DNA from 3 places in the Kitasatospora sp. NPDC057936 genome. Region 3 is predicted to be linked to each of the others. Evidence: predicted binding sites of a transcription regulator. Region 3 holds the regulator's gene; each other region holds the start of a gene.
The links. The regulator HrcA, encoded in region 3, represses chaperone genes, less so after heat shock. The targets are predictions, from matches to a motif close to TTNGCACTCNGNNNNNCNGAGTGCNAA.
Positions count from the first base shown of each region.

Region 1: a site for HrcA is predicted at 1,478-1,504, ahead of groL (chaperonin GroEL). Genes of this name have one in related genera too.
Region 2: a site for HrcA is predicted at 1,454-1,480, ahead of groES (co-chaperone GroES). Genes of this name have one in related genera too.

Region 1 covers NZ_JBHVPD010000025.1:81,781-85,054, forward strand. Annotated here, with positions in the region: gene thrC (threonine synthase) at 1-302, shown strand, start outside; gene ACFVU9_RS16200 (ubiquitin-like small modifier protein 1) at 326-604, shown strand; gene ACFVU9_RS16205 (cold-shock protein) at 1,149-1,349, shown strand; gene groL (chaperonin GroEL) at 1,660-3,274, shown strand, end outside.
Region 2 covers NZ_JBHVPD010000018.1:97,254-100,527, reverse strand. Annotated here, with positions in the region: gene groL (chaperonin GroEL) at 1-889, opposite strand, end outside; gene groES (co-chaperone GroES) at 1,006-1,311, opposite strand; gene ACFVU9_RS12830 (methyltransferase domain-containing protein) at 1,590-2,756, shown strand; gene ACFVU9_RS12825 (polysaccharide deacetylase family protein) at 2,808-3,274, opposite strand, start outside.
Region 3 covers NZ_JBHVPD010000003.1:9,693-12,966, reverse strand. Annotated here, with positions in the region: gene dnaJ (molecular chaperone DnaJ) at 1-1,130, opposite strand, end outside; gene hrcA (heat-inducible transcriptional repressor HrcA) at 1,208-2,242, opposite strand; gene htpX (zinc metalloprotease HtpX) at 2,492-3,274, shown strand, end outside.

The sequences.
Region 1 (3,274 bases), on a different contig from region 3:
TGCTGGACATCGCGCGGCGCACCGGCGGAGCGGTCGAGGACGTCACCGACGCCGAGGTGGTGGCCGCCATCCGGCTGCTGGCCCGCACCGAGGGCATCTTCGCCGAGACCGCGGGCGGCGTGACCGTCGGCGTGCTCAAGAAGCTGGTCGAGACCGGGCAGCTGGATCCGGCCAAGGAGACCGTCGCGATCAACACCGGTGACGGCCTCAAGACCCTGGACGCCGTCGCCGATGCCGGGATGACCGCGGTCATCCGCCCGACGCTGGAGTCCTTCCGCACCGCCGGCCTCGCGTCCGCCTGATTCCCCCACGAGGAGAGCCACCCATGAGCGCCACCGTCCGCATCCCCACCATCCTGCGCACCTACACCGGCGGGTCCGCCGAGGTCACCGCCGACGGCGGGACCCTGGGCGACGTCATCGCCGACCTGGAGAAGAACCACGCGGGCATCTCCGCGCGCATCCTGGACGACACCGGCAAGCTGCGCCGTTTCGTGAACGTGTACGTGAACGACGACGACGTGCGATTCGCCGAGGGACTGGCGACCGAGATCAAGGACGGTGCCAGCGTCTCGATCATTCCGGCGGTGGCCGGCGGCTGCTGAGCCGCGCCCCGCTCCGACCGGCCGCCCGCGCGCACGGAATTCCGCATTCCGTGCGCGGGGGCGGCCGCTCGCATTTCGGCGGGAATATTTCCCGGTCGAGTGGGAGTAGAGTGTCGCTCGGCCGGGAACAAGGGTCCCCCTCACCCTCCCCGTGCGAACCGCCGCTCCGCCGTCCGTCCGTTGAGACCGCCCGGGGACCGGGTCCGGGAAACATGTCACGCGGATGTCAGAATTCTCCAGGGGATTTGTGTAATCCGTCCGCTATGTCCGGCGTGAATTGCGGAGTTCCTTCCGATTCGGCCCGTCCTGTCCCTTGACGCGGACCCGGAATTCACCGCGGAGGGCCCTGTTGCAGAGGGCGTCGATCCGGATACATTCAGCCGCGGTCGACGCAATCACCCGCTCACGGATGCCGTTCGGGGCGGTTGATCGCGGCGTGCACGGCTGCGCCCAGGGGGGGTTCCCCGGGCCGGCCTTCACAACCAACCCGGGCCCGCGACCTGCGGGACCGTGAAGGGCCAGCACAGCACTAGGGGAGTTCGGAATGGCTCAGGGCACCGTCAAGTGGTTCAACGCGGAGAAGGGCTACGGCTTCATCGCGGTCGACGGTGGTGCGGACGTCTTCGTCCACTACAGCGCGATCCAGATGGACGGCTACCGCACCCTCGAGGAGGGCCAGCGGGTCGAGTTCGAGATCTCCCAGGGACAGAAGGGCCCGCAGGCGGACATGGTCCGCGCGGTCTGACCCCTTCCGGCTCCAGGAGCTCGGCGCGGCCCACGGCTGGTGACCACTCGCTTCTCGACGGGCCCGCGCGACACGCGTCGTGCGGGCCCGTCGGCGTTCCCGCGGCGGCTCCCGGCTTGGCGATTGGGCTTGCACTCGACCACCCGGAGTGCTAATCATTGGCGTTAGCACTCACAGCTTGAGAGTGACAGCGGACCGGGTCGGTGAGGCCCTGGGAGCGGTAGGGGAATAGACCCCCGCACACCTTGGCCGTCCGTCGCGGGCACCCCTTGGTCCGAGCAGTCGACCGTGTCCCGGAGGACCACTTCAGATGGCCAAGATCATCGCCTTTGATGAGGAAGCTCGCCGCGGCCTTGAGCGTGGCATGAACCAGCTCGCCGACGCAGTGAAGGTCACGCTCGGCCCCAAGGGTCGCAACGTCGTGCTGGAGAAGAAGTGGGGCGCCCCCACGATCACCAACGACGGTGTCTCCATCGCCAAGGAGATCGAGCTCGAGGACCCGTACGAGAAGATCGGCGCGGAGCTCGTCAAGGAGGTCGCCAAGAAGACGGACGACGTCGCGGGTGACGGCACCACCACCGCCACCGTGCTCGCCCAGGCCCTGGTTCGCGAGGGTCTGCGCAACGTCGCCGCCGGCGCCAACCCGATGGCCCTGAAGCGCGGCATCGAGAAGGCCGTCGCCGCCGTCTCGGACCAGCTCCTGGCCCAGGCCACCGACGTGGAGACCAAGGAGCAGATCGCCTCCACCGCCTCCATCTCGGCCGCCGACACCCAGATCGGCGAGCTCATCGCCGAGGCCATGGACAAGGTCGGCAAGGAAGGCGTCATCACCGTCGAGGAGAGCAACACCTTCGGTCTGGAGCTCGAGCTCACCGAGGGCATGCGCTTCGACAAGGGCTACATCTCCGCCTACTTCGCCACCGACCTGGAGCGGATGGAGGCGACGTTCGAGGACCCGTACATCCTCATCGCCAACTCCAAGATCGGCGGCATCAAGGACCTGCTCCCGCTGCTGGAGAAGGTCATGCAGAGCGGCAAGCCGCTCGTCATCATCGCCGAGGACGTCGAGGGCGAGGCCCTCTCGACCCTGATCGTCAACAAGATCAAGGGCGTCTTCAAGTCCGTCGCCGTCAAGGCCCCGGGCTTCGGCGACCGCCGCAAGGCCATGCTCCAGGACATCGCCACCCTCACCGGCGGCACCGTGATCTCCGAGGAGGTCGGCCTGAAGCTGGAGAACGCCGGTCTGGACCTCCTGGGCGGCGCCCGCAAGGTCGTCATCACCAAGGACGAGACCACGATCGTCGACGGTGCCGGCGAGAGCGAGATGGTCGCGGGCCGCGTGAACCAGATCCGCGCCGAGATCGAGAACAGCGACTCGGACTACGACCGCGAGAAGCTCCAGGAGCGCCTCGCCAAGCTGGCCGGCGGCGTGGCCGTCATCAAGGCCGGCGCGGCCACCGAGGTGGAGCTCAAGGAGCGCAAGCACCGCATCGAGGACGCCGTCCGCAACGCCAAGGCCGCCGTCGAGGAGGGCATCGTCGCCGGTGGTGGCGTCGCCCTGCTGCAGGCCGCCGTCGCGTTCGACAAGCTGGAGCTCGAGGGCGACGAGGCCACCGGTGCCAACATCGTCCGCGTGGCGCTGGAGGCCCCGATCAAGCAGATCGCGACCAACGCTGGCCTCGAGGGCGGCGTCGTGGTGGAGAAGGTGCGCAACCTCCCCGCCGGTCACGGCCTGAACGCCGCCACCAACGAGTACGTCGACCTGATCGCCGTGGGCATCATCGACCCGGCCAAGGTGACCCGCTCGGCGCTGCAGAACGCCGCCTCGATCGCGGCCCTGTTCCTGACCACCGAGGCCGTCATCGCCGACAAGCCGGAGAAGGCCGCGGCCCCGGCCGGCGGCATGCCGGGCGGTGACATGGACT
Region 2 (3,274 bases), on a different contig from region 3:
CGGTCAGGGTGGCCAGGTCGCCGAGGATCGCCTTGCGGCGGTCGCCGAAGCCCGGGGCCTTGACGGCGACGGCGTTGAAGATGCCGCGGATCTTGTTCAGCACCAGGGTCGACAGCGCCTCGCCGTCGACGTCCTCGGCGATGATCAGCAGCGGCTTCGAGGCACCGCCCTGCAGGATCTTCTCCAGCAGCGGCAGGAGCTCCTGGATCGAGGAGATCTTGCCCTGGTGGATCAGGATGTACGGGTCCTCCAGGACCGCCTCCTGCCGCTCCGCGTCGGTGACGAAGTACGGCGACAGGTAGCCCTTGTCGAACTGCATGCCCTCGGTGAACTCGAGCTCGACGCCGAAGGTGTTCGACTCCTCGACGGTGATGACACCGTCCTTGCCGACCTTGTCGATCGCCTCGGCGATCAGCTCGCCGACCTGGGTGTCCTGGGCGGAGAGGGACGCGACGGCGGCGACGTCGTCCTTGCCCTCGATCTCGCGGGCCACCGAGAGCAGGTGCTCGGAGACGGCGGCGACGGCCTTGTCGATGCCCTTCTTCAGGGCGGCCGGGCCGGCACCGGCGGCGACGTTGCGCAGACCCTCGTTGACCAGGGCCTGGGCCAGCACGGTGGCGGTGGTGGTGCCGTCGCCCGCGACGTCGTTGGTCTTGGTGGCGACCTCCTTGACGAGCTGAGCGCCAAGGTTCTCGTACGGGTCGTCCAGCTCGACCTCACGGGCGATGGTGACACCGTCGTTGGTGATGGTCGGGGCGCCGAACTTCTTGTCGATGACGACGTTGCGGCCCTTGGGGCCGATGGTCACCTTGACGGTGTCGGCCAGCTTGTTGACACCGCGCTCCAGCGAGCGGCGGGCGTCCTCGTCGAACTGCAGGATCTTCGCCATGTTCCCTATTCCCTCGGGGCTGCGGCCGGCCCACCGGCCGCCGAACTACGTGAACCAACAACCACGCCCCGGGCCCCTGTCACTTGGGACACGGATCCGGGGCGGGTCGGAACGACTTACTTCTCGATGATGGCGAGAACGTCGCGGGCGGAGAGGACGAGGTACTCCTCGCCCTGGTACTTCACCTCGGTGCCGCCGTACTTCGAGTACAGGACGATGTCACCGACGGCGACGTCGAGCGGCAGACGCTGGCCGTCCTCGAAGCGGCCCGGGCCGACGGCCAGGACGACACCCTCCTGGGGCTTCTCCTTGGCGGTGTCCGGGATAACCAGGCCGGAGGCCGTGGTGGTCTCGGCGTCGAGCGGCTGGACCACGATGCGGTCCTCGAGCGGCTTGATGGCAACCTTGCTGCTGGTGGTCACGTCCGAGCTCCCCTTCGGAGATTACGGGGTTTTCTAACGGGTAAGGGGCGAACCTGCGCACCTGCCGTCGCGGGGGTCAGGCACGCGTCTTCGCGTTAGCACTCCCCAGGTGGAGAGTGCCAAGGACGACCATAGGCCCGTGTTAGCACTCAGTCAACCAGAGTGCCAACGACGCGCCCCGCCGTCCCGGCCCGCGGACGCGCGGCCGCCGTCCCGCGCGGCCCTGCACGACCGCCCGGGACCGGCCACCACACCGCCCGACCGGCGAGAATGGCCCCGTGGACACCGAGAACCTCCAGCCGCTGCTGACCCCCGAGGGACAGGACCTGCTCGCCGCGTTGCGCGAGTTCACGCCCGAGGAGGAGCTCGCGCTGGCCACCCGGCTGCGGCGCGAGCACCCGGCCGACCTGGTGTCGGCGGCGTTCGGGCAGGCGCGGCTGCGCCAGCGCGCCCGCGCGAAGTTCGGGGCGGACGCCGACCTGATGTACTTCACGCCCAACGGCGTCGAGCAGTCCACCCGGCGCAGCGTCGCCGAGTGGCGCGCGCAGCGCTTCGCCGGGCTCGGGGTGCGGCGGCTGGCCGACCTGTGCTGCGGGATCGGCGGGGACGTCCTGGCGCTGGCCCGGGCCGGGATCGAGGTGCTGGCCGTCGACCGGGACCCGGCCGCCTGCGCGGCCACCGCCGCCAATGCCGCCGCGCTGGGCCTCGCCGACCTGGTCGAGGTGCGCTGCGCGGACGTCGCCGACGTGGACGTCACCGGCTACGACGCGGTGTTCACCGACCCGGCGCGACGGACGGCGCGCGGCCGGGTGTTCGACCCGGAGGCGTACGCCCCGCCGCTCTCGTGGGCCGTCGAGGCCGGCCGCCGGACCCCGATCGGCGCGCTGAAGGTCGCGCCGGGCATCCCGCACGAGGCCGTCCCCGAGGACGCCGAGGCCGAGTGGGTCTCCGACCACGGGGACGTGAAGGAGGCGGTGCTCTGGTTCGGCACCAAGGCCGCCCACCCGCACCGCGCGACGCTCCTGCCGCACGCCGCGAGCCTCACCGGCGGCGATCTGCCCGACCCGGCGGCCGGGCCGGTCGGCCGGTACCTGTACGAGCCGGACGGCGCCGTGATCCGCGCCCACCTGGTGGCCGAGGTGGCCGAGCAGGTGGGCGGACGGCTGATCGACCCGAAGATCGCCTACCTGACCTCGGACGAGCTGGTCCCGACGCCGTACGCGCACGCCTTCGAGCTGACCGACGTGCTGCCCTTCCACATCAAGAAGCTGAAGGCCCTGCTGCGCGAGCGTGGGGTCGGCACGGTGGTGATCAAGAAGCGCGGGATGGCGATCACCCCGGAGGAGCTGCGCCGCCAGCTCAAGCCCTCCGGGCCGAACTCCGTCACGGTGATCCTCAGCCGCACCGACAACGGCCCGCTGATGATGCTCGGTCAGCCGGTCTGATCGGCCGCGCCTGACGGACGGAGCGGCTGACCGGACGGACGGACCGGACGGCTACGCCGGCGGCTGGATGTAGTCGTCCAGCCGGGCCACCGAGAAGCCCTGCTCCTGGATCCGGGCCAGCAGCTCGCCGAACATCTGGGTCATCGTGGCGCCCTTGAGCTCCTTCGGCCCGCGGAAGTGGGCCAGGATGATGTCGCCGGGCTTCAGCTTCTTGTCCGCCGCCTGGTACTGCATGTCGTGGATCTGCATCGACTCGCGCCACAGCACGACCGCCCGCGGACCGCACTCCTGCACCGAGGTGTTGAGCGTCGGCGTGTTGGCGCCGTCCCCGAACGGCGGGCGGAACAGCAGCGGCGCGGTGCCGTACTGCTGGGTGAGCGCGCTCTGGTCGTCGCAGATCTCGGACTTCTGCTTGTCCGGCGTGAGCTTGCTCATCACCGGGTGGGTGACGGTGTGGTTCTGGATGTGGTTGCCGAGCGCCTGGAGTGGCTTGAAGTAGCCGTAGTCGTTCTTGACGA
Region 3 (3,274 bases):
AACGCGTCCTTCAGACGCGAGAACAGGCCCTGCTGGCCCGGCGCGAACTGGCCGGACGGGCGCTCCTCGCCGCGCAGCACCGCGAGACGGCGCAGCAGCTCCTCCTGCTCGGCGTCGAGCTTGGTGGGCGTCTGCACCTCGACGTGCACTATCAGGTCGCCCCGGCCGCCCCCGCGCAGGTGGGTGATGCCGCGGCCGTGCAGCGGGATCGACTGGCCGGACTGGGTGCCGGGCCGGATGTCGACCTCCTCCAGCCCGTCCAGGGTCTGCAGCGGCACCTGGGTGCCGAGCGAGGCGGCCGTCATCGGGATGGTGACGGTGCAGTGCAGGTCGTCCCCGCGCCGCTGGAAGACGGTGTGCGTGGTCTCGGCGATCTCGACGTACAGGTCGCCGGCCGGGCCGCCGCCGGGGCCGACCTCGCCCTCGCCGGCCAGCTGGATCCGGGTGCCGTTGTCGACACCGGCCGGGATCTTGACGGTCAGGGTGCGGCGGGCGCGGACCCGGCCGTCGCCGGCGCACTCCGGGCACGGGGTCGGCACGACGGTGCCGAAGCCCTGGCACTGCGGGCAGGGGCGGGAGGTCATGACCTGGCCCAGGAAGGACCGGGTGACCTGGGAGACCTCGCCCTTGCCGCGACACATGTCACAGGTCTGCGCGGAGGTGCCGGGCGCGGCGCCCTCCCCGCTGCACGTGGTGCAGGTGACGGCCGTGTCGACCTGGAGCTCCTTGGTGGTGCCGAACGCGGCCTCCTCCAGGGTGATCTCCAGCCGGATCATGGCGTCCTGCCCGCGGCGGGTGCGCGAGCGCGGGCCCCGCTGGCCGGCCGCGGCGCCGAAGAAGGCGTCCATGATGTCGGAGAAGCCGAAACCGGCCGCGCCGGCGCCGAAGCCGCCCGCGCCACCGCCGCCGCCCGGCGAGAGCGGGTCGCCGCCGAGGTCGTAGACCTGCCGCTTCTGCGGGTCGGAGAGCACCTCGTAGGCGGCGTTGATCTCCTTGAACCGCTCCTGCGTCTTCGGGTCCGGGTTGACGTCCGGGTGCAGTTCGCGTGCCAGGCGCCGGAACGCCTTCTTGATCTCGTCCTGCCCCGCATCCCGTCGGACGCCGAGTACCGCGTAGTAGTCCGTGGCCACCTAATGCTCCGCTTGTTCCGCCTGTAGTAGTGCTGCGACAGGGCACCACCGCTGGTCTGTCCAGCGGTGGCTGATTGCTACGACTCGGCCAGGATCTGACCCACGTACCGCGCCACCGCTCGCACCGCCCCCATTGTGCCCGGATAGTCCATCCGGGTCGGACCGATCACACCCAGTTTGGCCACGCTCTCGTCGCCCGAACCGTAGCCGACGGACACCACCGAGGTGGAATTCAGCCCCTCGTAGGCGTTCTCCCGGCCGATCCGGACCGTCATCGCCGCGTCCGTGGTCTCACCCAGGAGGCGGAGCAGGACGACCTGCTCCTCCAGGGCCTCCAGGACCGGCTGGATGGTGAGCGGGAAGTCGTGGCCGAAGCGGGTCAGGTTGGCCGTGCCGGCCAGCATGATCCGCTCCTCGTTCTGCTCGGCGAGCGCCTCGAACAGCGTCGCCAGGACCGTGGTGACGGTCGGCCGGTCGACCTGTTCGAACATCGCGGGCAGCTCCTCCAGCGCCGCCGGGACGTCCGGCAGGCGCTGGCCGACGGCCCGCGCGTTGATCCGGGCCCGCAGGTCCGACAAGGCCGTCTCGCCGACGGTGCCCGGGCAGTCCACCATCCGCTGCTCGACCCGGCCGGTGTTGGTGATCAGGACCAGCATCACCTTGGCCGGGGCGAGCGCGACGAGTTCGATGTGCCGCACGGTGGAGCGGCTCAGCGAGGGGTACTGCACGACGGCGACCTGCCGGGTGAGCTGGGCGAGCAGCCGCACGGTGCGTGCGACGGTGTCGTCCAGGTCGACCGCGCCCTCCAGGAAGTGCCGGATCGCGCGCCGCTCGGGCGCGCTCATCGGCTTGACCTCGGCGAGCCGGTCGACGAACAGCCGGTACCCCTTGTCGGTGGGGATGCGCCCGGCGCTGGTGTGCGGCTGGTGGATGTACCCCTCCTCCTCCAGCGCCGCCATGTCGTTGCGGACGGTGGCCGGGGAGACCCCGAGGTTGTGCCGCTCCACCAGGGCCTTCGAGCCGACCGGCTCCTCGGTGCCCACGTAGTCCTGGACGATCGCGCGCAGCACGGCGAGCTTGCGGTCGTCGAGCTGGCGGACCTCACCGGCCATGGGGCACGCACCTCCGTCTTCGCACGTTGTCCGTTGTGACGTATCGAGCTGATGCGGGCCTGGAAGGCCCGGGTTTGGCACTCTGAGCGCACGAGTGCCAGAACCCTACCTGCCAGTGTACGGCCCGGGTCCGACGGCAGGAACGGCGCAGCGGGGGTGATCCTGCCCGCAGTTCCCGGCGCGGGGGTGGTGCCCCGCGGCCGTCCGGGTGGCAGCATCGATAGCGGACGGCGAACGGAGGAGCAAGCGATGTCGAGCTCGGCCCAGCACACCCGATTCGCGCCCGACCGCGGCCTGACCGGCCGGATGGTCGGGACCATGTTCGTGATCGGGCTGTTGTACGTCGGATTCACCGGCCTGCTGATCGTGCTGCTGCGCGGCGCCTGGCCCCTGATCGTGCTGATCTCCGGCGGGCTGTTCGTGGCCCAGTTCTGGTTCAGCGACAAGATCACCGAACGGGCCATGGGCGCCCGCCCGGTGTCCCCCGAGCAGTACCCGCAGTTGCACGGCACCGTCGACCGGCTCTGCGCGCTCGCCGACATGCCCAAGCCCAGGGTGGCGGTCGCCGACAGCGACATGCCGAACGCCTTCGCCACCGGCCGCAACCCGCAGAACGCCGTCGTGTGCGTCACCACCGGCCTGCTGCGCCGGCTGGAGCCCGAGGAGCTGGAGGGCGTCCTCGCGCACGAGCTCTCGCACGTCGCCCACCGGGACGTCGCCGTGATGACGATCGCCGGGTTCCTCGGCGTCCTCGCCGGGGCGATGACCAGGATCGCCATGTACGGCGGGTTCATCGGCGGCGGGCGCAACAACAACGACCAGAACGCGGCGATCGCGGCGCTGATCATCCCGCTGGTGTCCATCGTCGTCTACGCGATCAGCTTCCTGCTCACGCGGCTGCTGTCGCGCTACCGCGAGCTCGCCGCCGACCGCGCCGCCGCCCAGCTCACCGGCCGGCCCAGCGCGCTCGCGTCGGCGCTCACCAAGGTCACCGGGCAGATCGCCGCGATCCCGTCCAAGGACCTGCGCCAG